Regions from separate parts of the Agrobacterium burrii genome, predicted to be linked through region 2. Evidence: predicted binding sites of a transcription regulator. Region 2 holds the regulator's gene; each other region holds the start of a gene.
What was found. Region 2 encodes PhoB, which activates phosphate uptake and scavenging genes when phosphate is short. Its sites were predicted from a motif close to TGTCATNNANCTGTCAT; they were not measured.
Positions count from the first base shown of each region.

Region 1: phnC (phosphonate ABC transporter ATP-binding protein) is a predicted target of PhoB. The motif match lies at 3,156-3,172, and genes of this name have one in related genera.
Region 3: JZX89_RS15450 (UDP-2,3-diacylglucosamine diphosphatase) is a predicted target of PhoB. The motif match lies at 3,095-3,111, and genes of this name have one in related genera.

Region 1 is NZ_JAFLNA010000005.1:113,852-119,611, reverse strand. It holds gene JZX89_RS11385 (alpha-D-ribose 1-methylphosphonate 5-phosphate C-P-lyase PhnJ) at 14-916, shown strand; gene phnK (phosphonate C-P lyase system protein PhnK) at 913-1,689, shown strand; gene phnL (phosphonate C-P lyase system protein PhnL) at 1,694-2,401, shown strand; gene JZX89_RS11370 (transferase hexapeptide repeat family protein) at 2,398-3,015, shown strand; gene phnC (phosphonate ABC transporter ATP-binding protein) at 3,242-4,102, shown strand; gene phnD (phosphonate ABC transporter substrate-binding protein) at 4,188-5,093, shown strand; gene phnE (phosphonate ABC transporter, permease protein PhnE) at 5,163-5,760, shown strand, end outside.
Region 2 is NZ_JAFLNA010000005.1:353,585-365,872, forward strand. It holds gene ppk2 (polyphosphate kinase 2) at 1-69, opposite strand, end outside; gene phoR (phosphate regulon sensor histidine kinase PhoR) at 302-1,570, shown strand; gene JZX89_RS12580 (substrate-binding domain-containing protein) at 1,766-2,800, shown strand; gene pstC (phosphate ABC transporter permease subunit PstC) at 3,072-4,556, shown strand; gene pstA (phosphate ABC transporter permease PstA) at 4,553-5,875, shown strand; gene pstB (phosphate ABC transporter ATP-binding protein PstB) at 5,890-6,705, shown strand; gene phoU (phosphate signaling complex protein PhoU) at 6,804-7,529, shown strand; gene phoB (phosphate regulon transcriptional regulator PhoB) at 7,561-8,244, shown strand; gene JZX89_RS12610 (GcrA family cell cycle regulator) at 8,538-9,074, opposite strand; gene JZX89_RS12615 (aspartate aminotransferase family protein) at 9,505-10,704, shown strand; gene argF (ornithine carbamoyltransferase) at 10,760-11,677, shown strand; gene JZX89_RS12625 (Hsp33 family molecular chaperone) at 11,922-12,288, shown strand, end outside.
Region 3 is NZ_JAFLNA010000008.1:7,729-13,488, forward strand. It holds gene JZX89_RS15440 (ABC transporter permease) at 1-834, opposite strand, end outside; gene dgcA (N-acetyl-D-Glu racemase DgcA) at 978-1,961, shown strand; gene JZX89_RS15450 (UDP-2,3-diacylglucosamine diphosphatase) at 2,201-3,040, opposite strand; gene JZX89_RS15455 (NADP-dependent malic enzyme) at 3,270-5,585, shown strand; gene JZX89_RS15460 (DUF2865 domain-containing protein) at 5,718-5,760, shown strand, end outside.

The DNA.
Region 1 (5,760 bases), 240 kb from region 2:
AGGTTAACGCGCAATGCTTAAAGAAGTTTCATTTGACGACGGGCTGGCTGCCTACAACTTCGCCTATCTGGACGAACAGACCAAGCGGATGATCCGCCGGGCGATCCTGAAGGCCATTGCCATTCCCGGTTATCAGGTTCCCTTCGCTTCCCGTGAAATGCCCATGCCCTATGGCTGGGGCACCGGCGGCGTGCAGGTAACGGCCTCCATCCTCGGCCCCGAAGATGTGCTGAAGGTGATCGACCAGGGCGCCGACGACACCACCAATGCGGTGTCCATTCGCGCCTTTTTCCAGAAGGTGGCGAATGTTGCCGTCACCACCCGCACCGGGGACGCGACCATCATCCAGACGCGGCACCGCATTCCCGAAGAAGAGCTGCATTCGGGACAGGTTCTGGTCTATCAGGTTCCCATCCCCGAACCGTTACGCTTCCTCGAGCCGCGCGAGACCGAAACCCGCGTCATGCATGCGCTGGAGGAATACGGCCTGATGCACGTCAAGCTTTACGAGGACATCGCCCGCAACGGCCGCATCTCCACCACCTATGCCTATCCGGTAAAGGTTGCCGGGCGTTATGTGATGGACCCCTCGCCGACGCCGAAATTCGACAATCCGAAAATGAATATGTCGGATGCGCTGCAACTGTTCGGGGCCGGTCGCGAAAAGCGCATCTATGCCGTGCCGCCCTATACCGACGTCGTCAGCCTCGATTTCGAGGACCATCCCTTTGAAATCCAGCGCTTCGACAAGCCCTGCGCTCTCTGCGGTGGCGAGAATGTCTATCTGGACGAGGTGGTGCTGGATGACAAGGGCGGACGAATGTTCGTCTGCTCCGATACCGACCATTGCGAGGACCGCCGCGCCCATGGCCACAAGGGCCACCTGCTGGCGGATGTGAAGGAGGCCGCAGAATGAGCGACGCACCGCTTTTGAAAGTCCGGGACGTTTCCAAATATTACGGCGACCGTGCCGGTTGCCGCAACGTTTCCTTTGAACTCTACCCGGGCGAGGTTCTGGCCATCGTCGGCGAATCCGGCTCCGGCAAGACCACACTTCTCAACTGCATTTCCACCCGGCTGATGCCAACGGCGGGCAGCGTGGAATATCGCATGCGCGACGGCTCGGTGCGTGATCTCTACCACATGGGCGAGGCCGAACGGCGTTTCCTGATGCGGACCGACTGGGGTTTCGTGCACCAGAATCCGGCGGACGGGTTGCGTATGGCGGTGTCGGCCGGCGCCAATGTCGGTGAGCGGCTGATGGCTGTGGGCAACCGGCACTACGGTAACATTCGCCAATCGGCCAGCGAGTGGCTGGAACGGGTGGAAATCGGCACCGACCGTATCGACGATCAGCCGCGCGCCTTTTCCGGCGGCATGCGCCAGCGCCTGCAGATCGCCCGCAATCTCGTCACCTCGCCGCGCCTCGTCTTCATGGACGAACCGACGGGCGGCCTCGATGTTTCCGTGCAGGCGCGCCTGCTCGATCTGGTGCGCGGTCTCGTCAACGATCTCGGGCTTGCCGTCGTCGTCGTCACCCATGACCTGGCGGTGGCACGACTGCTGTCTCACCGCATGATGGTGATGAAGGGCGGCGACGTCATTGAGCATGGTCTCACCGACCGGGTGCTGGACGATCCGCGCGAGCCCTACACGCAATTGCTTGTTTCCTCCATTTTGCAGGTTTGACGCCATGGCAACGCCCCTTATCGTTTCGGAAGTTTTCAAAAGCTTCACCATGCATCTGCGCGACGGCATCGAGTTGCCGGTCGTGCGCGATGTCAATTTCTCCGTTTCCGGCGGCGAATGCGTCGTGCTCGGCGGCCCTTCGGGTATCGGCAAAAGCTCGATCCTGAAAATGCTCTATGGCAACTACGCCATCGACAGCGGGCAGATTCTCATCCGCCACCAGGATCAAGTCGTTGATATCGGCAATGCCTCGCCGCGCACGATCCTCGAAATTCGCCATCGCACCATCGGTTATGTCAGCCAGTTCCTGCGCACCGTGCCGCGTGTTCCGGCAATCGACGTCGTCGCCGAACCGCTCTTCGCGCGCAAGGTTGCCGCCGAGGAGGCGCGCGAGCAGGCGGCCATGCTGCTGTCGAAACTCAACCTGCCGCGCGAACTGTGGTCCCTGCCGCCGGCGACCTTTTCGGGCGGCGAGCAGCAGCGCGTCAACATTGCGCGCGGCTTCATCACCGATCATGCGATCCTGCTTCTCGATGAGCCAACCGCATCGCTGGATGCCGCCAACCGGCGGGTGGTCGTTGACATGATCATCGAGAAAAAAGCGAAAGGTACGGCGTTGCTGGGTATCTTCCACGACGAGGAAGTGCGGGAAGCCGTTGCCGACCGCATTCTCGACGTCTCGCAATTCTCTCCCCGGAAGGCAGCGGCATGAGTGTCAAGGTCGGTCTCGAACCTGTCATTCACGACACCGCCCGTGTCACAAATTCCTCGATCGGCCGCTATACCGAGGTTTCGGAGCGCTGCCGCCTTGAGGAGGTCGAGATGGGCGATTACTCCTATGTCATGCAGGACGGCGCGATCTGGTGCGCCACCATCGGCAAATTCGTCAATATCGCCGCCTCCGTCCGCATCAACGCCACCAATCACCCGATGCAGCGGGCGACGTTGCACCATTTCACCTACCGCGCCCGCAGCTACTGGGACGACGCCGAGGATGAAACGGACTTCTTCGCCGCCCGCCGCGCCAAGCGCGTGGTGATCGGCCACGACGTGTGGATCGGCCATGGCGCAACCATCCTGCCCGGTGTGACGGTTGGAAACGGTGCGGTAATCGGGGCTGGCGCGGTCGTATCGAAAGATGTCGCGCCCTATACCGTCGTCGGTGGCGTGCCCGCCCGGCTGATCCGTGAGCGTTTTCCGGCGGAGCTTGGCCGGCGCATGGACGATCTGAATTGGTGGGATTGGGATCATGCCAGACTGCGCGGCGCACTCGATGATTTCCGCGCGCTCGCCGCCGAGGATTTCGTGGCGAAATATGGTGGATGAACTCCACTCATACCGAAGCGATTGCAAATCCCGGGGCCACGTCCCGGGATTTCTGTTTGTCGGCTCCAGATATGCCCGGCTGATGACATCCCTGACGAAAGGTTTGTCGGCGAACCCCAGGATGTCGTATCTGCGAATTCTGTAATATTTTCTTCATTAAACTGACACTCACAGTTCATGGACCGCTGTTAGGTCGAACCCCGTCATAAGAAGATTGGACGGGGAAATGAGCTTTCACCTGAAGCAAGTCACGCGCCGTTTCGGCAACCACACTGCGGTCGATGCCGTGAATGTCGAGATACCGCAGGGGCAGATGGTCGGCGTGATCGGACGCTCGGGCGCCGGCAAATCGACGCTGCTGCGCATGATCAACCGCCTCGTCGATCCGTCTTCGGGTTCCATTCATTTCAACGACACGGAAGTTTCGACGTTGAAGGGTGCAGCGCTGCGCAACTGGCAGCGCGACTGCGCCATGATCTTCCAGCAGTTCAATCTGGTGCCGCGCCTTGACGTGCTCACCAATGTCATGCTCGGCCGTCTCAACCACCGTTCGACGGCGCTCAGCCTGTTTAATATCTTCACCAATGATGAGCGTCTGATGGCGATCGCCGCCCTTGAGCGGCTCGGCATCGAACATGTGGCCATGCAGGCTGCGGGCACGCTTTCCGGTGGCCAGCAGCAGCGCGTCGCCATCGCTCGCGCCCTGATGCAGTCTCCGAAGATGGTTCTGGCCGACGAGCCGATCGCCTCGCTCGATCCCCTCAATGCCAAGATTGTGATGGACGCGCTGCGCGACATCAACGAGCGCGAAGGCATCACCGTCATCACCAATCTGCACACGCTGGATACGGCGCGCAATTATTGCGAACGCATCATCGGCATGTCTCAGGGCCGCGTCGTCTTCGACGGAACGCCGGCGGAGCTGACCGCTGCGGCCGTCACGGAGATTTACGGAACCGATTCTCAAGGCTCCGGCATTGACGAGACCATGACCTCGACCAGCATCAACATTCCCGGCGCGCAGCTTTCCGCACGTCCGGTGCATCAATCTGCCGGTCCCGAACCGCTCGCTCTCGCCGGGCTCTGAGGAACCGCTCAGCATCGTTTGTGCCCGCGTCAAGGGCCGGTACTTCACAACAAACTCCGGCTCGCCGGGAAACAGGAGAAAGTCCATGTTGAAGAAAATCCTTCTTTCGGCAGTCGCCCTTGGCGTTCTGGCCGGTTCCGCCATGGCTCAGGACGTTAAGGTCCTGCGTATCGGTCTCGACGGTTCGGAAAACGAAGCCGACCAGATCCGCAACACGAAGTGCGTTGCCGATGGCCTCAAGGCTGCGACCGGCGTTTCCGAAGTTCAGGTTTTCCCGTCGCCGGACTATAACGGCGTCATCCAGGGTCTGCTCGGCGGCACCATCGACATCGCTTCCATGGGCGCTTCCTCCTACGCCAAGATCGCTCTTGCCGATCCGAAGGCCGTTGACCCGATCCTGACAACGGCCGGCGCTGACGGTTCGACCGGTTATTACACGATCATGGTTGCCCGCAAAGACAGCGGCATCAAGACGCTGGCAGACGCCAAGGGCAAGAAGATCGGCTTTGCCGATCCTGACTCCACCTCTGGCTTCCTCGTCCCGAACGTGGCTATCCCGAAAGAAACCGGCACTCCGGTGAAGGAATACTTCTCCGAAACCGGCTTCGGTGGCGGTCATGAAAACCTCGTTCTTGCCGTTCTCGACAAGAAGTTCGACGTTGGCACGACCTTCGGTTCGGGCGTCGGCAAGTGGGAAGAAGGCTACACGGCCGGCAACCTCTACCAGATGGTCAAGAAGGGCAACCTCGACATGGACGATATCGTCGAAGTCTGGAAGTCGCCGCTGATCCCGAACGGCCCGCTCATGGTCACCAACAAGCTCGGCGACGCCATGAAGCAGAAGGTGGAAGACTTCTTCATGGAACTGCCGAAGAAAGACCTCGCCTGCTTCCAGGGTTTCACCCAGGGCAAGAACACCGCTTACATCAAGGTCGACCCGTCCTTCTACCAGACGATCATCGACGCCCGTAAGTCCGTTATCGGCGGCTGATCCTGCGATCATACTCGGAAGCGGCGGTGCCTTGCGGCGCCGCCGCTTTTGCCAATAAAGGAAAGCGGCATGGCGACCACACTGCATCATGGCACCCCATCGACCAAGGGATTGAGCGCATCGTCCCAAACGGTCATGCGTCATTATCAACAGCAGCTTGCGACAAGGCGGATTTATACCGTCATTTCGCTCGTGATCTTCCTCGTCATCCTCGCCGCTTCACTGAATTTCGCCAACGCGGCCAATTCAGGCAAGTTTTTCGAGCGCCTGCCCTATTTCTTCGACTTTATGAAAACCTTCGTGCCGGACAGTCCGCTTGAAATCTTCCGGGCGATGTTCGACCTGCCATCACCCTATGCGAATGGTTCGCTGAAATATAACTACGTCGCGGATCGTGTTTACGTCACCGACAGCTTTTACATCCCGCACTTCATCTATCAGTTGATCATCACGCTCAATATTGCGCTGGTCTCGACAATCATCGGCACCAGCTTTGCCTTCGTGCTCTGCTTCTTCGCCTCCACCAACCTCGTCGGCGCCGGTATCGTGCGCTGGGTCGTGCGCCGGGTAATGGAAGTCCTGCGGGCCTTTCCGGAAATCGTCGTTGCCGGGTTGCTGACCGCCATTCTCTCGATCGGTCCGATCGCCGCGATCATCGCGATTTCAG
Region 2 (12,288 bases):
GATGTCGAAGCTGCGCGGTTTGCCGCCAATGGTAAGCTCCACCGATCGCTTCTTGGTGTCTTCGGCCATATTTGTTCTCCGGCTATTGTTGTGTAAAGGCAACTCACCGCCAATGAGTTCATATCCACCGGCAGAATTCAAGAGAAAGAGCAGGGGCTGGCCATGGTGCGGCATCGGCGACGATTGCGGCACAGATTTTGCGCATATACGTTGTGAAAAATGCGCGGTGATGAATCTCTGTCATGAAGCTGGCCTATGAGAATTCGATGCGCTGTCAGGTGAAAGTGGAAAGCAGGCTGAAATGGCAGTCATGGAAGGCGATCGTGGATTAAAGCTTTTGGGACGAAAGCTTGGCCGAAACTGGTTGCCCGTTCTCGTCGTCAGCATGCTGGCCATCGTGGCCGTTTCGGAACTGCATACGCCCTATATGCCGGCCGTCCTTTGGCTCTGCGCCATCATCGCCATTCTCGCCGTTCGGGAACGGCCGGCGGCCCCGAAGACGGATGAAAATGCGATTACGGAAACGGATGAACCGGAAGCGCCGGCGGAAAGTGTCATTTCCGGCGTCAGGGCTGGCCTTGCGGTGCTGGATACGCCGGTCTTCATTCTCGACAAGAATGCCAGCGTGCTGTTTCAGAACGGTGCGGCGGAACGGGCTTTCGGCCTGCTTCCGCCCGGCGCGCATATTTCCGCCCGCCTGCGATCTCCGGGCCTGCTGGATGTCATCCGCGAAACCATCACCACCGGCCAGCCCAATCAGGTCGAGCATTCGGAGCGTTTTCCATCCGAGCGGGTCTTCATCGTTCGCATTGCTCGCGCGGATGCGGGGGAGGTGGCCGGCCCGCCATTTTACATATTGTCGTTCCGCGATGTGTCGGAGCTTCGCCGCATCGACCGGATGCGCAGCGACTTCGTCGCCAATGCCAGCCATGAATTGCGCACGCCGCTCGCCTCGCTGCGCGGATTCATCGAAACCATGCAGGGTCCGGCTCGCAACGACCCGAAAGCACAGGAACGTTTCCTCGCCATCATGCTGGATCAGGCAACCCGCATGAGCAGGCTGGTGGATGATCTGATGTCGCTTTCACGGCTGGAGCTGCGAGCGAATATCGCGCCGGACCAGAAGGTCGATCTGGTCTCGGTGATCGGTCATGTGCGGGACGCGCTGTTGCCGCTCGCCAATGAACTGGATGTGGAGATCACCCTGCATCTGCCTGATCGGCCGGCGGAAGTGCAGGGCGACCGCGACGAACTGGTGCAGGTATTTCAGAACCTCGTTGAAAATGCTTGTAAATATGGGCAGGAGGGCAAGGTCGTGGATGTCTGGCTGCGCGCCGAACCCGGCAAGCCGGTGGAAGTGAGCGTCATCGACAAGGGGCCAGGCATTCCCGCCGAACATGTGCCACGTCTGACGGAGCGGTTTTATCGCGTCAGTGTCGCCGATAGCCGCTCCAAAAAGGGAACGGGTCTGGGGCTTGCCATCGTCAAGCACATCCTCACCCGCCACCGCGCTCGCCTCATCATTAAATCGGAATTGGGCAACGGCACGGACTTCACGGTCAGATTCTGACATAAAATATCTGTCTGCTTTTAATGTCGTAAAATTCTATAAATTAAATCAATAATTTAGACTGTCACAAATCTTTCACGGAAGTGACATAAAAGGATGTGGCTACGGTGGTTAAGAAAAGATCGCCGAGCGCATGCTTTGAGCGAGTGCCGCTATCGGCCGCGTCCACAAACAAGCCCACGACGGGAGAGACAAATGAACATCCTTAAATTTTCCGCAGCAGCTCTGGTGGCTTCTGTCGCCTTCGCTGGCGCCGCCGCTGCTCGCGACCAGATCCAGGTTGCCGGTTCTTCCACGGTTCTGCCCTATGCCAAGATCGTTGCTGAAACCTTTGCCGAAACCTTCCCGAACTTCAAGGCTCCGGTTGTTGAGTCCGGCGGCACGGGCGGTGGTCTGAAGGCGTTCTGCTCCGGCGTTGGTGAAGGCACCATCGACATCGCCAACGCTTCGCGCCCGATCAAGAGCGACGAACTGGCCGCCTGTAAGGCTGCTGGCGTTGCCGACGTTCAGGAAGTGAAGATCGGTTACGACGGTATCGTCTTCGCAATGGACTCTTCCAACAAGGACATCAAGCTTGAGCCGAAGGACCTGTACCTTGCGCTCGCCGCTGAAATCGTCAAGGACGGCAAGCTCGTTGCCAACCCCAACAAGAAGTGGTCGGAAGTCAACAAGGAACTGCCTGATGTAGCGATCGCCGCTTACATCCCGGGTTCCAAGCACGGCACCCGCGAAGTCTTCGAAGAGAAGATCATGGCTGACGGCTGCAAGGAAGCCGGCGCCACCGACGCCATCAAGAAGATTGTTACCGATGCCAAGCAGGCTGCTGCAAAGTGCGTTGCAGTCCGCAAGGACGGCGCTGCAGTCGACATCGACGGCGACTACACCGAAACGCTGGCCCGCATCGACGCCAACAAGACCGGCCTCGGCGTTTTCGGCCTTGCTTTCTATGAAAACAACGCTGACCGTCTGAAGGTCGCCACTGTTTCGGGCGTCGTTCCGTCCACGGAAACCGTTGCCAGCGGCAAGTACCCGGTTTCGCGCCCGCTGTTCTTCTACGTGAAGAAGGCTCACCTGGGCGTCATCCCGGGCCTCAAGGAATATGTCGAATTCTTCGTTTCTGACGCGATGATCGGCCCTGAGTCCCCGCTCGCCAACTACGGCCTGGTTGCCGCTCCGGACAAGGAGCGCGAAGAAATCCGCGCCAAGTTCACGGCCGGCGCTTCCATGTAATAAAAATGAGGGGCGCGGCTTGCCGCGCCCCTTGTTCCGCCCGGTGCCTCTCCGCTTCGGCGATTGTCTCCGGTTGACAGTTCCGATTCATCGCCATCCACATAATTGTTTATGGATTACAGATGGATAGGATGTATCAACCTTGACGCTTGCCAGACTTTGATACAGTCAAAAGGCAGGCATCTCTGGATGGTCCAGCGGTCTCGTTTTGATGACTTTTTGATTTGCCCGATATCGCACCGTGCTCTTGAGGCACGCCGAGGGAATTCTAATGAACACATCGATCCTTTTGCTGATACTGGCGCTGATCGGCATCGGCAGTTATCTGCTCGGTAGCCGCCGCGCCATTGCTTTGTCTGGCGGGCGTCCCTCCAGCATGCATTCCCGTGCCGGTTATCACGGTTCTTACGCTGTCGTCTGGGCGGTGCTGCCCGCGGCGTTCATTCTCTGTATCTGGCTTGTTATCAGCCCGTTGGTCGTCACTTCGGCGGTACGAGGCGATTTCCCTGAAGACGTGCGTGCCCAGTCCGAGGCGCAGCAGAGCCTGACCTACGGCATGGTGAGCTCCATCGCCCGTGGTCTTCAGCGCCTGACAACGGAAGAAACCGCGCAGGTCGATGCGGATACGGCTGCGGTAAGGCCGCTTCTGGCATCGAAGGGTGTGGCGATTGCCGGCGATCCCGAACGCTTCATGATCGAGGCCGCCCACACGCTGAATGCAATGACCTCCACCAGCCGCATTGCGATGATCGCCGTCGTGCTGGCGGCCGCGTTCGGTGGCGCCGCTTATGCGCTGCGTTCGATCGCTCCGCGCTTCCGGGCGCGAAACAAGGTCGAAAGGGTCATTCTTGCCTCTCTGCTCGTCGCATCGTCTATCGCGATTTTGACGACGATCGGTATCGTCCTGTCGATGCTGACGGAAGCCATCCAGTTCTTCAACATGGTTCCGGCACACCAGTTCTTCTTCGGAACGGTGTGGGATCCGCGTTTTGCGGCGGCTGGCTCAACGGATTCCTCCGGCCAGTTCGGTCTGATCCCGCTGCTCGCCGGCACGCTCTATATCGGTCTCGTCGCCATGGTGGTCGCCGTGCCGGTCGGACTGTTCGCGGCGATCTACATGTCGGAATACGCGACGCCGCGCGTTCGCTCCGTGGTCAAGCCGCTGCTCGAGGTGCTCGCCGGTATTCCGACGATCGTCTATGGCTTCTTTGCGTTGACGACGGTCGGTCCTTTCCTGCGAGACATTTCCACGCAGATCAGCGGCATCGCGACCGGTAACTACGCCAACTTCATCCAGGCGCAGAGCGTTATCACCGCCGGCTTCGTCATGGGCATCATGCTGATCCCCTATGTCTCTTCGCTGTCGGACGATATCATCACCGCCGTACCGCGCTCGCTGCGCGACGGCTCTCTCGGTCTCGGTGCCACGCGCTCTGAAACCATCAAGAGGGTCATTGTTCCCGCGGCACTTCCCGGCATCGTCGGTGCTGTGCTGATGACGGCGTCGCGTGCGATCGGCGAAACCATGATCGTGGTTCTTGCCGCCGGCGTTGCTGCCCGCCTGCAGATCAACCCCTTCGAACCCATGACCACCGTGACGGTCAAGATCGTCAGCCAGCTGACCGGCGACCTTGAATTCACCTCGCCGCAGACGCTGGTCGCCTTCGCACTGGGCATCACGCTTTTCGCCATCACGCTTTGCCTGAATATCTACGCGCTTTACATTGTGCGCAAATACCGGGAGCAATATGAATGACCGACATCGTTTCTCCCACAACCGGCGCTGCCGCCGCGAACCGGGCCACGCGCCGTGATATCGGCATCAAGCGCCGCTACGCCGCCGAACGCCGTTTCCGTGCTTATGGAATGGCAGCTATCTCGTTCGGCCTTATCTTCCTGTTTCTTCTGCTCTTTTCGGTTGTATCCAAAGGATACACCGCCTTCCAGCAGACGATGATCACCGTTCCGGTAGAATTTTCCGAACAGATCATCGATCCGAAGAATGAACGGGCCGCAAATCCCGCAAAGCTGATGACGGCCAATTATCCCGTCCTCGCCCGCGATGCGGTCGCCAAGGTTCTCGGCGTCGCGCCAACGGACCGGGCCGGACTTCGCGCCGTTAACGTCATGATCTCCGACAGCGTCCGCACCCAGCTGCGCGACATCGTCATTGCTGATCCTGCCGTCATCGGTACCACGCGCACTGTCACGCTTCTGGCATCGGGCGATGTCGACAGCGCCTTCAAGGGCCAGGTCGATCTGACGGTGGATGAAGCCAACCGCCGTATCTCGAACCAGCAGCTCGGCTGGATGAACCAGCTTGCCGAAAGCGGCCAGCTCGGCAAACATTTCAATACCGGGATCTTCGTCAACGGCAATTCGAGCCGTCCGGAAGCGGCGGGTGTCGGCGTTGCCCTCATCGGCTCCTTCTACATGATGATGATCGTGCTGGTGCTTTCGCTGCCGATCGGTGTCGCAGCCTCGATCTATCTCGAGGAATTCGCCCCGAAGAACCGCCTGACTGACCTTATCGAAGTGAACATCAACAATCTGGCGGCTGTTCCCTCGATCGTCTACGGTCTGCTTGGCCTTTCCGTCTTTATCAACTTCATGGGCTTTCCACGCTCGGCCTCTCTGGTCGGCGGCCTCGTCCTGACGCTGATGACGTTGCCAACGATCATTATCGCGACCCGCGCCGCTTTGAAGGCCGTGCCGCCGTCGATCCGCGCTGCAGCACTCGGTCTTGGCGCCTCGAAGATGCAGACGATCTTCCATCACGTCCTGCCGCTTGCAATGCCGGGCATTCTGACCGGCACCATCATCGGCCTTGCCCATGCGCTGGGCGAAACGGCGCCGCTGCTCTTGATCGGCATGGTGGCATTCGTCGCGAATTATCCGACAACGCCGATGGATCCGTCCACGGCGCTGCCGGTGCAGATTTACATGTGGGCGAACGAAGCTGAACGTGCCTTTGTCGAAAGAACATCCGGCGCTATCATCATCCTGCTTTTGTTCCTCATCGTCATGAATGTTGGCGCAATCCTGTTGCGTCGCCGCTTCGAACGGCGTTGGTAGAGGGAGATTGAGCAATGAACATGTTGTCGGAAGCAGCAGTTGAAAAGGCGCTGGACAAGAAAATGAATGAAGTTACATACAAGATGATCGGCAAGGACGTTTCGGTTTTTTACGGCGAAAAGCGCGCGCTTTACGACGTTAACCTCAATGTCCGCGAGAACACGGTGACTGCGCTCATCGGTCCGTCCGGTTGCGGTAAATCCACCTTCCTGCGCACCTTGAATCGCATGAACGACACGATCGATGGCTGCCGGGTCACCGGCAAGATCACCCTCGACACCGACGATATCTACGACCAGGCGATCGACGTCGTGGAATTGCGTGCCCGCGTCGGCATGGTGTTCCAGAAGCCGAACCCGTTCCCGAAGACGATTTACGAGAACATCTCCTACGGTCCGCGCATCCACGGTCTTGCCCGCAACAAGGCGGATATGGACCAGATCGTCGAACAGAGCCTGCAGAAGGCTGGTTTGTGGAATGAGGTCAAGGACCGACTGCATGAATCCGGCACCGGCCTTTCCGGTGGTCAGCAGCAGCGTCTGTGTATTGCGCGCGCGGTTGCCGTCAGCCCGGAAGTTATCCTGATGGATGAGCCCTGCTCGGCGCTCGATCCGATCGCAACCGCCAAGGTCGAGGAACTGATCCACGAACTGCGCGCCAACTATACGATCGTTATCGTCACGCACTCCATGCAGCAGGCAGCACGTGTTTCCCAGCGGACCGCCATGTTCCACCTTGGTCATCTTGTCGAAGAAAACGAAACGGACAAGATGTTCACCAATCCGGACGACCAGCGCACGCAGGACTACATCATGGGCCGCTTCGGCTGATTTCCGGCCGGCGCTTTATCGAAACCGAACAAGACTGGTGCCTTTGCCGTGCCCCGCTGGCGTGTACGTGCATGAAGGCCAAGCCGGAGGATTAGACCATGACACAGACAACGACCCATTCGCATATTCTGTCCGCTTATGACGACGAATTGAAGTTCCTGACCCGCCGCATCGCCGAAATGGGCGGTCTGGCCGAGCAGATGTGCGCGGATGCCGTGCGCGCACTGGTCAATTCCGACGCTGCGCTGGCGCAGAAGGTTATTTCCGACGACGCGATCCTCGATCATTCCGAGCGCGAGATCGGCGACAAGGCCATCGTCACCATCGCCAGACGGCAGCCTGTCGCGGCCGATCTTCGCGAAATCATCGGCACGCTGCGTATTGCCGGCGATCTCGAGCGCGTCGGCGACCTTGGCAAGAACACTGCCAAGCGCGTTATCGCGGTTGCCGGCACCGGCGTGCCACGCAAGCTTGCCCGCGGTCTCGAACATCTGTCGGAACTGGCGCTGGTGCAGCTCAAGGAAGTACTTGACGTCTATTCCACGCGTTCCGCCGAGAAGGCCAACGCCATCCGCGAGCGTGACGAGGAAATCGACGCCATGTACACGTCGCTCTTCCGTGAGCTTCTGACTTACATGATGGAAGATCCGCGCAACATCACCACCTGCACGCACCTCTTGTTCTGCGCCAAGAACATTGAGCGTATCGGCGATCATGCGACGAATATCGCTGAGACAATTTATTACATGGCCACCGGCAGCCAGCCGGAGGGCGAGCGTCCGAAGGACGATAGTTCCAACACACTCGGTTCTGTGACCGAATAACAGACAAGCAGAAGCTTGCGGAGTTCAGCATATGGTGCCCAAGATTGCAGTTGTGGAAGACGAGGAAGCGTTGAGCGTCCTCCTTCGTTACAATCTCGAGGCTGAGGGATATGACGTCGACACGATACCCCGTGGCGACGAGGCGGAAATCAGGCTGCAGGAGCGTATTCCGGATCTTCTCATCCTGGACTGGATGTTGCCCGGCGTTTCCGGCATCGAGCTGTGCCGGCGCCTGAGAATGCGGCCCGAAACCGAACGCCTGCCCATCATCATGCTGACAGCGCGCGGTGAAGAAAGCGAGCGGGTGCGCGGTCTTGCCACCGGCGCCGACGATTATGTCGTCAAGCCGTTTTCGACGCCGGAACTTATGGCCCGGGTCAAAGCGATGCTGCGTCGCGCCCGTCCCGAGGTTCTTTCATCGGTGCTGAAATGCGGCGATATCGAACTGGATCGCGAAACCCATCGTGTTCACCGCAAAAGCCGCGAAGTCCGTCTTGGGCCGACGGAATTCCGCCTGCTGGAATTCCTAATGACATCTCCGGGTCGGGTGTTCTCCCGCTCGCAGTTGCTGGACGGCGTCTGGGGTCATGATATCTATGTCGATGAGCGCACCGTTGACGTTCACGTCGGACGCCTGCGCAAGGCGCTTAATTTTTCTCACATGCAGGATGTCATCCGCACCGTCCGCGGTGCCGGGTATTCGATGGAAGCTTGAGCGAAGCCGGGTTTGCAGCTTCAGTGAGCACAAAATCCGACCAAAAATCAAAAAGGCCCGACACCATTCCGGTTTCGGGCCTTTCGGTTTTGAACATTCCCTAAAAATGAAACTCCATCCGTTGAACGGCCAATCGACGGCCCGCGGGTATCCGGATTGTGTGGCAAGACACGGCGGTGATGGCGGAAACGGTCAGGCATGCCACTGGCGTATTTCCCAACCGGCCTGATTTTGTCAAAAAAAACGGGCCAGAAGGCCCGTAGTTTTTGAGTGCTGAATGCGTGCCGCAACACTCAAGCCTTACGGCGCTCACTGACCGGCTGATAAGCGAGCTTCGCATGGAACTTGCAATAGGGCGAGGATTCCAGCGCCTCGCAACCGCAGAAGTGGAAGTCATCCTTCAACGGGTCGCCGACCGGCCACTTGCAGGTGCGCTCCGTCAGTTCCGTCAGCGTCAGGCGACGGGAAATCGGCGTAACGACATTTCTGGAAGAAGGAACGTAGTCGAGAACTTCGGCGGTCTCGATGCCGATTTCTTCGTGCAGCGCTGTTGCCGCGTTCGAACGGGTGAGAATTCGGGCCGGCGCCGCATTGACGCGGCCCGCGAAATTTGTCGCGCGCGGGGCAGGTGCTGCTGTGCGCTTGGGCGCGGAGCGTGCCGAAGTGACCGGTCCGCCAGCCTTGACGCGTCCCGGCAGATTGAGACGGTGGACCTTGCCAATCACGGCATTACGGCTGACGCCGCCCAGCTGTGCTGCTATCTGGCTGGCGCTAAGTCCTTCGGCCCACAATTTCTTGAGTTTCTCGACCCGCTCGTCTGTCCAGTTCATGCCGCTTCTCCGCTTGTCGCGTATATTTCGGCAGAATCCATCTCCGTCTCGCGGGTGTGCCGCAAGCGTGGTTCCTACCGGATTTTAGGTGACTAGTTCCGCCGCAATGCAGTCTAGTAATTAGCGATTAACCTAGTGCCAGCCCGACTCCGTGGCAAGAGTCGCGGGAATCATCTGGAATCGATTTTCCGGTTTTCCCCAACTTGCTGGGGTGTTGAGTCAGAAAGGCAACACCTTGGGGCTCTCCCGCGGCTGCCTACTAGTGCTTGAGAAGCCCGGGAAACGCGGACTTTTGTTGACATCGGCAAACGAACTGACAATAGTGCCCCTGCCGCCGCGAGGCGGCATTTTTGATTTTCAGGCGAGGGATAACCCCGCGAGCCTATTGACAACCTTATGACAGCGCATCCGCGCAAGGAGTGATACAGCCATGGCCGAAGCCGGCGCGCCATTGTTTGATACGTTTTCAAGAGCCCCCCTGCGCTTCGAGCGCGGTGAAGGCGTCTGGCTGTTCACGGAGAGTGGCGAACGATATCTGGATTTTGCAGCCGGTGTTGCGGTCAATTCGCTGGGCCACGCCCATCCGCACCTCGTGGAAGCAATCAAGACGCAGGCCGAGAAGGTCTGGCACGTCTCGAACCTCTATGAAGTGCCGGGGCAGGAAAAGCTCGCCAAGCGGCTGACGGAGGCAACCTTCGCAGACAAGGTGTTCTTCACCAATTCCGGTGCTGAAGCGCTGGAATGCGCCATTAAGACGGCGCGCCGTTATCATTATTCAAAGGGTCATCCGGAAAAGTTCCGCATCGTCACCTTCGAAGGCGCCTTCCATGGCCGCACGCTGGCGACGATCGCTGCCGGCGGTCAGCAGAAATATCTCGAAGGTTTTGGCCCCAAGGTCGAAGGTTTCGATCAGGTTCCTTTCGCCGATATCGATGCCTTGAAGGCCGCCATCACGACTGAGACGGCAGCGCTTTTGATCGAGCCTATTCAGGGCGAGGGTGGTATTCGCGCGCCGAGCAAGGAATTCCTGCAAATCCTGCGTGGATTGTGCGACGAGCACGGCCTGCTCCTGATTTTCGATGAAGTCCAGACAGGTGTCGGCCGCACAGGTAAGCTGTTTGCCTATGAGCAGACCGGCGTTGCGCCGGATATCATGGCGGTTGCCAAGGGTATCGGCGGCGGTTTCCCGCTAGGGGCCTGCCTTGCGACAGCGGACGCCGCCTCTGGCATGACGGCGGGTGTGCACGGCACCACCTATGGCGGCAATCCGCTGGCTATGGCAGTTGGCAATGCCGTGCTGGACGTCGTTCTGGCCGACGGTTTTCTGGAAAAGGTTCGTGATGTCGCGCTGGTCTTCCGTCAGGGGCTGGCGTCGCTCAAGGATCGTTATCCTGATGTGATCGAGGAAATCCGTGGCGAAGGCCTGCTGATGGGCATCAAGGCGAAGGTTCCTTCGGGCGATTTGCTGCAGGCCATGCGCGCGGAGCACCTGCTCGGCGTGCCGGCAGGTGACAACGTCATCCGTCTTCTGCCGCCGCTCGTCACCACGGCGGAAGAGGCCCGCGAAGGGCTGGCGCGAGTGGAAGCGGCTGCCGCCTCCCTGACAGCGAAACAGGCGAAAATCGCCTGAAACCAATCAAGGGCGGGCCTCTTTCCGGAGGCTCGCGAGCATGGGACTGTTTGAAATGGCTTCACCAAAACATTTTCTAGACCTTTCGGCCGTCGGGTCGGAGGATTTGCGGGCGATTCTTGATGATGCGCACACGCGCAAGATTGCCACCAAGGCCGGCACGGCTGAAAAGCCGCTTGCCGGCAAGATGCTGGCGATGATCTTTGAAAAGCCGTCCACCCGCACCCGCGTCTCCTTTGATGTCGGCATGCGCCAGCTCGGCGGCGAAACACTCTTCCTGTCGGGCACGGAAATGCAGCTCGGCCGCGCCGAAACGATCGGCGATACGGCCAAGGTACTGTCGCGTTATGTCGACGCCATCATGATCCGCACCACGGATCATTCGCGCCTGCTTGAGCTTGCCGAACACGCGACCGTGCCTGTTATCAACGGCCTGACGGATGACACCCATCCCTGCCAGATCATGGCGGACATATTGACGTTCGAGGAACATCGCGGCCCGGTCAAAGGCAAGACAATCGCCTGGACCGGTGACGGCAATAACGTGCTGCATTCTTTCGTTGAAGGCTCGGCCCGCTTCGGTTACCGCATGAATATGGCGGTGCCCATGGGCTCTGAGCCGCACGACAAGTTCCTGAACTGGGCGCGCAACAATGGCGGCGAGATCGCGCTTTATCATGATGCCGACAAGGCGGTTGCCGGGGCTGATTGTATCGTCACCGACACCTGGGTGTCCATGAATCAGGAACACAAGGCGCGCGGCCACAACATCTTCCAGCCGTATCAGGTGAATGAAGCGCTGATGGCCAAGGCTGATAAGGATGCGCTGTTCATGCACTGCCTGCCGGCGCATCGTGGCGAGGAAGTGACGGATGGCGTCATCGACGGGCCGCAATCGGTGGTCTTCGATGAGGCGGAAAACCGGCTCCATGCACAGAAGTCCGTTATCGCCTGGTGCATGGGCGTCATCTGACGACCAGCGCCGGTTTCGACCGAGGCCTGGCCGGGTGCTTGAACTTGGCTGCATACATTACCATCTGTGGGACTTCGAAGAGGCTCGTCGGTTTTTTGCTGGCGGGCCATCATCAAGATTTGCAGGATTTCCCCCGGAGGCGGTTTCGCTTCCCGGATCTCTGTGCGACAAGCGAAAAAAGCACATTCAAAAAGCCGGACTTTTGGACGGTAGCGGCGCAACGGCTGCGCCAGGGAGTTATGATATGGCAGATGTAACGGTTGAACTGGACGATCTCGTTCTTGCTGGCGACGACAAGGTCGTACCCTTTCAGGTCGAAGGTCTGGATGTGCGCGGCCGCGCCGTGCAGGTCGGGCCGCTGCTGAACGCCATCCTCGAACGGCACGACTATCCCACAGTTGTCGCCCGCCTGCTGGCGGAAGCGACGGTTCTGACGGCGCTGATCGGCACATCCCTGAAGTTTTCCGGCAAGCTGACCGTGCAGACCAAGGGCGATGGCCCGGTCGATCTTCTGGTGGCGGATTTTACCGCGCCGGAGAGCATGCGCGCCTATGCCCGTTTTGATGAAGAGCGACTGGCCGAGGCGATCGCTGCCGACGCCACCTCGCCCG
Region 3 (5,760 bases), on a different contig from region 2:
GATGGTCAGCGCCACGAGACGCGGAAACACCAGCACGCCAACGGGGTTGAGGCCGATCACTTTCAGCGCGTCGATCTCCTCGCGCATCTTCATCGAGCCGATTTCCGCCGTGATCGCGCTGCCGGAACGGCCGGCGATCATGATCGCGGTCAGCAGAACGCCGATTTCACGCAATTGCAGAATACCGACCAGATCGACGACGAAGACCTCAGCGCCGAAATAACGCAGCTGGAACGCGCCCTGCTGGGCGATGATCGCGCCAATCAGGAACGACATCAGCATGATGATCGGCACGGCGCGTACGCCCATATGGTCGATCTGGTTAACGATCGCCGCCGGCGATACACCACGCCCGCGCCCAAGCTTCATCTGCGCCCCGCGCACGGCGGAACCGAGAATATACATGCCCGCCAGGAAATCCGCGCCGTTCTGAACCACGGCCTGACCGATCGGCGCGAAGATGCGCTCCACCCATCCTGTCTTGGCGACGGGCTCGCCCTGCATCTCCGCCTTATCGGGCAATTGACCGATGACGTCCTCGATCCGGTCGTTGCCGGTGAGCGTGACAGTCGCGCCGTTCGCCTCGAGATCCTTGCGCAGGCGCTGGATGATCCACGCACCCGTCGTGTCGATGGCTTCGACAGCGGAAAGATCGATCTCGACGGAGCCGCCGGATTTGCTCTTTTCGATCCTGTCGAGGCTTTCGAAAATTCCAGAGAGATTGCTGTTGCGCCAGGAACCGCTCATGACATAACGCAAGCCGCCGCCGGAGACGGAACCGTCTTCGGAGATTGCGGCCGGGTTCGCCTGTTGCCGTGTGTCCTGTTCTTGCATAATGCTCCGAGCGAGTGCAGCCGTCACGAGATTCTTAAAGGTTTCATAACGTTTCGGTCTCCGGCAAGCCACAGTGGCAGCCGACAATTCGTGATAAATTTGGCGTCATGTGTCTTTTGCCGCCCAATCGGAAGTGAAAAAACATGCCCCGTTACCTGCAAGCCACAACAGAACGCTTCCCCGTCGCCGGCAGCTTCACGATCTCACGCGGCACCCGCACGCATGCGGATGTCGTAACGTGCATCATCCGCGATGGTTCCTTCGCCGGCAGAGGCGAATGTGTGCCATACCCGCGTTACGGCGAAAGCATCGAGGGTGTCGTTGCCGATATCGAGGCGATGGCGGAGCAGATCGCCGCCGGCCTGACACGACAGGAATTGCAGCAGGTGATGAAACCGGGTGCGGCCCGCAATGCGGTCGATTGCGCGCTCTGGGACCTTGAGGCCAAGATCAGCGGCAAAAGCGCCGCCGAACAGGTTCTTGGACAGGCGGCAAAGCCGCTCGTCACCGCTTATACGATTTCGCTTTCCGACCCGGAAACAATGGCCGCGAAGACCGCGGAGAATGCAGGCCGTCCGCTGCTGAAGATCAAGACCGGCACCACTGACGACGAAGCCCGCCTGCGCGCCGTGCGCGCCGCAGCGCCCGAAGCGCGCATCATCATCGACGCCAATGAGGGCTGGAACGATGATAATATCGAATATTATCTGCGGCTTGCAGCGGAACTGAAGATATCGCTGATCGAGCAGCCCCTGCCCGCCGGCAAGGACGCCATCCTGTCCCGTATCGACCACCCGGTGCTGATCTGCGCCGATGAAAGCGTGCATTCCACCAAAGACCTCGCCGGCCTGCGCGACCGTTACGACGCGATCAACATCAAGCTCGACAAGACCGGCGGACTGACGGAAGCGCTCGTCATGAAGGCGGAGGCCGAACGGCTCGGCTTCACCATCATGGTCGGCTGCATGCTCGGCACCTCGCTCGGCATGGCCCCTGCCGTGCTGGCCGCCCAGGGCACGGCCTTTGCCGATCTCGATGGGCCGCTGTTGCTGGCGCTGGATCGTGATCCGGGGCTGGTTTATGAAGGTTCGCTGGTTTATCCGGCGCAGCCGGAATTGTGGGGGTAAGCCGCTAATATTGAAGGCAGTGAGCCGAAACGTCACCCCTTGCTTCTTCCCGCCGGGGAGAAGGTGGCCCGAAGGGTCGGATGAGGGGGAAAGGTTGCCGGATTTCGGAGAACCCCCTCATCCCGCTGCCGCGACCTTCTCCCCGCCGGGGAGAAGAAGCACGCGGCGACCGCTCGTTCCCTATGAGACCGCCGATCTCAAGTGTCCGACGATAATTTGCGTTAAAGCCAAACGCCCAATCAGGCCGCGTGCTTGCCGATGAGCCCCGGAATATTCACCGGTTCCATTTCATCCGATGCATGTTCAGCGGTGACATCGCTTGTCTGCATCCAGGTGATCAACTCGAAAGTACCATCGGCATTTTCGGCGATCGCCGTGCAGCTTTCTACCCAGTCGCCGGTATTGATGTAGCGAATGCCGTCCATGTCTTCCATGACAGCATGGTGAATGTGCCCACAGATGACGCCGTCGACATTGTTGCGCCGTGCCTCTTCAGCCACCACGCGCTGGAACTCGCCAATGAAGTTGACGGCGTGTTTGACCTGCTGCTTGGCCCAGGCCGAGAACGACCAGTAAGGCAGGCCGATGCGGCGGCGCACGGCGGCGATGGCGATGTTGAGCGCGATCGCCGCGTCATAGGCCCAGTCGCCGAGATAGGCGAGCAGGCGGGCATTGCGCACCACCACGTCGAACTCGTCGCCATGGATGACCAGATATTTCTTGCCGTCGGCCGCCTCGTGGATCATGCGCTCGGCCACTTCGATGCCGCCGAAATGCATGCCCGGGAATTCCCGCAGGAATTCATCGTGATTGCCGGGAATATAGATGATACGGGTGCCCTTGCGGGCCTTGCGCAAAAGCTTCTGCACCACGTCGTTGCAGCCCTGCGGCCAGTACCAGCTGCGGCGCAGCCGCCAGCCGTCGACGATGTCGCCGACCATGATGATCGTCTCGGCTTCGTGATGTCTAAGGAAGTCGAGCAGATAATCCGTCTTGGCCGCCTTGGAGCCAAGATGAACGTCCGAAATGAAAAGCGTTCTGAACTGTCTGGTTTCAATTTGACCGGCCACGGATTTCATCCCCCTGTTCGGTTGCGTCCCTGCGGCTTTCTTCCCTCTCAGAACCAGACTCGTGTTGCAGCAACATGACAGAGGCCGGTTTTTGTATGGAATATGACGGATGGCTTCACGAAAACGCGAATAGACCATGCGCGCATTTGCATAAGTGCGGGGCAAATAACGGCTGTACCGCGGGGAAGTTTGTTGTATTCAGGGCCACCAGACGAAATTAAATATGACGGTGGAAGACATGACCTCTCACGATAAGAACAACACGCCCGCCAACACGGCAAAGGCCGACATCGAGGAACAGGCGCTCTTTTTCCACCGCTATCCGCGCCCCGGCAAGCTGGAGATCCAGGCAACCAAGCCGCTCGGCAACCAGCGCGATCTGGCGCTCGCCTATTCGCCGGGTGTTGCCGCCCCCTGCCTCGCCATCCATGAAAATCCGGAGATGGCAGCGGAATACACCGCCCGCGCCAATCTCGTTGCCGTCATCTCCAACGGCACGGCGGTGCTGGGGCTTGGCAATATCGGCCCGCTCGCTTCCAAACCCGTCATGGAAGGCAAGGCCGTCCTTTTCAAGAAATTCGCCGGCATCGACGTCTTCGACATCGAGATCGACGCGCCCGGCATCAATGACATGGTCTCGACCATCGCGGCACTTGAACCCACCTTCGGCGGCATCAACCTTGAGGATATCAAGGCGCCGGAATGTTTCGAGGTGGAGCGCCAGCTGCGCGAGAAGATGAACATTCCCGTTTTCCACGACGACCAGCACGGCACCGCGATCATCGTCGCCGCCGCCGTCACCAATGCGCTGGAACTGGCTGGAAAGTCTCTGTCGAGCGTCAAGATCGTCGCTTCCGGCGCAGGGGCTGCTGCCCTTGCCTGCCTCAACCTGCTGGTCGCCATGGGCGCCAACAAGGAAAACATCTGGGTCCACGATATCGAGGGTCTCGTCTATGACGGCCGTAACACGCTGATGGACGAGTGGAAGGAAGTTTACGCCCAGAAAACCGACAAGCGTGTGCTGGCCGACTCGATCGACGGTGCGGATGTCTTCCTCGGTCTTTCGGCGGCAGGCGTGCTGAAGCCGGAACTTCTGGAGCGCATGGCGGAAAACCCGCTGATCCTGGCGCTTGCCAACCCCAATCCGGAAATCATGCCGGAGGCCGCCCGTGCCGCCCGCCCGGATGCGATGATCTGCACCGGCCGTTCGGATTTCCCGAACCAGGTCAACAACGTGCTGTGTTTCCCCTATATCTTCCGCGGCGCGCTGGATTGCGGCGCAACGACCATCAACGAAGAAATGAAGATGGCCGCCGTGCAGGCCATCGCCGAGCTTGCCCGTGAGGAAGTTTCCGAAGTGGCCGCAAGGGCCTATAGCGGCGAAACGCCGATCTTTGGGCCGAACTATCTCATCCCCTCGCCGTTCGATCCGCGCCTCATCCTGCGCATCGCACCCGCCGTTGCCCGCGCCGCCGCCGCAAGCGGTGTCGCCGCCCGGCCGATCACCGATTTCGAAGCCTATTTCGACCAGTTGAACCGTTTCGTCTGGCGCTCCGGCTTTATCATGAAGCCGGTCTTCAACGCCGCGAAAGCCGCCGAAAAGAAGCGCATCATCTTTGCCGAAGGCGAAGACGAGCGCGTGCTGCGCGCCGCCCAGGTTCTGCTGGAGGAAGGCACCGGCATCCCGATCCTCATTGGCCGTCCGCAGATCATCGAAACGCGCCTGAAGCGTTTCGGCCTGCGCATCCGCCCGAATACGGATTTCGCCGTGGTCAATCCGGAAGACGATCCGCGTTACCGTGATTACGTCGATGACTATTTCGCGCTGGTCGGCCGCGCCGGCATCAACCCGGAAGCCGCCCGCACCATCGTTCGCACCAACTCCACGGTCATCGGCGCGCTGTCGGTCAAGCGCGGCGAAGCGGATGCGCTGATCTGCGGTCTGGAAGGCCGTTATGACCGGCATCTGCGTGACGTGAACCAGATCATCGGCAAGCAGGAGAACGTGCGCTCCTTTGCGGGCCTCAGCCTGCTCATCACCCAGCAGGGCGCGCTGTTCCTCACCGATACCTTTGTGAACAACGATCCGACGTCAGAGGAAGTGGCGGAAATGGCCATTCTCGCGGCCAGGGAAATTCGTCGTTTCGGCATCACGCCGAAGATCGCGCTTGCCAGCCACTCCAATTTCGGCTCGCGTGACTCGGAAAGCGCCCGCAAGATGCGCCGCGCGCTGAAGATCATCCAGCAGGCCGCACCCGAACTGGAAGTGGACGGCGAAATGCAGGGCGGCTCCGCACTGTCGGAAACGCTGCGCAAGCGCGCCATGCCCAACAGCGTTTTGACCGGCGAGGCGAACCTTCTGGTTTTCCCCAACCTCGATGCCGCCAACATCACGCTCGGCGTCACCCGCACCCTGACGGAAGGCCTGCATGTCGGCCCGATCCTGCTCGGCACGGCGCTTCCCGCCCATATCCTGTCGCCCAGCGTCACCTCGCGTGGCGTCGTCAACATGGCGGCCTTTGCCGTGGTGCAGGCGTCGCACCCTTCGGTGTGAGGGCGCATTAACGCAATTTTGAACAAGCTGTTGCCGCATTGCGGCGACAGCTTATGTTATCTTCCTGAAACACGGATTTCGTGAAGTATAACGCCCCTGCCACCGGCCGGGGACATCGAACGGATCTAACAATTGACCCGGCGCAGCCGCATCATCGGCCTCCTGCTTCCCCTTG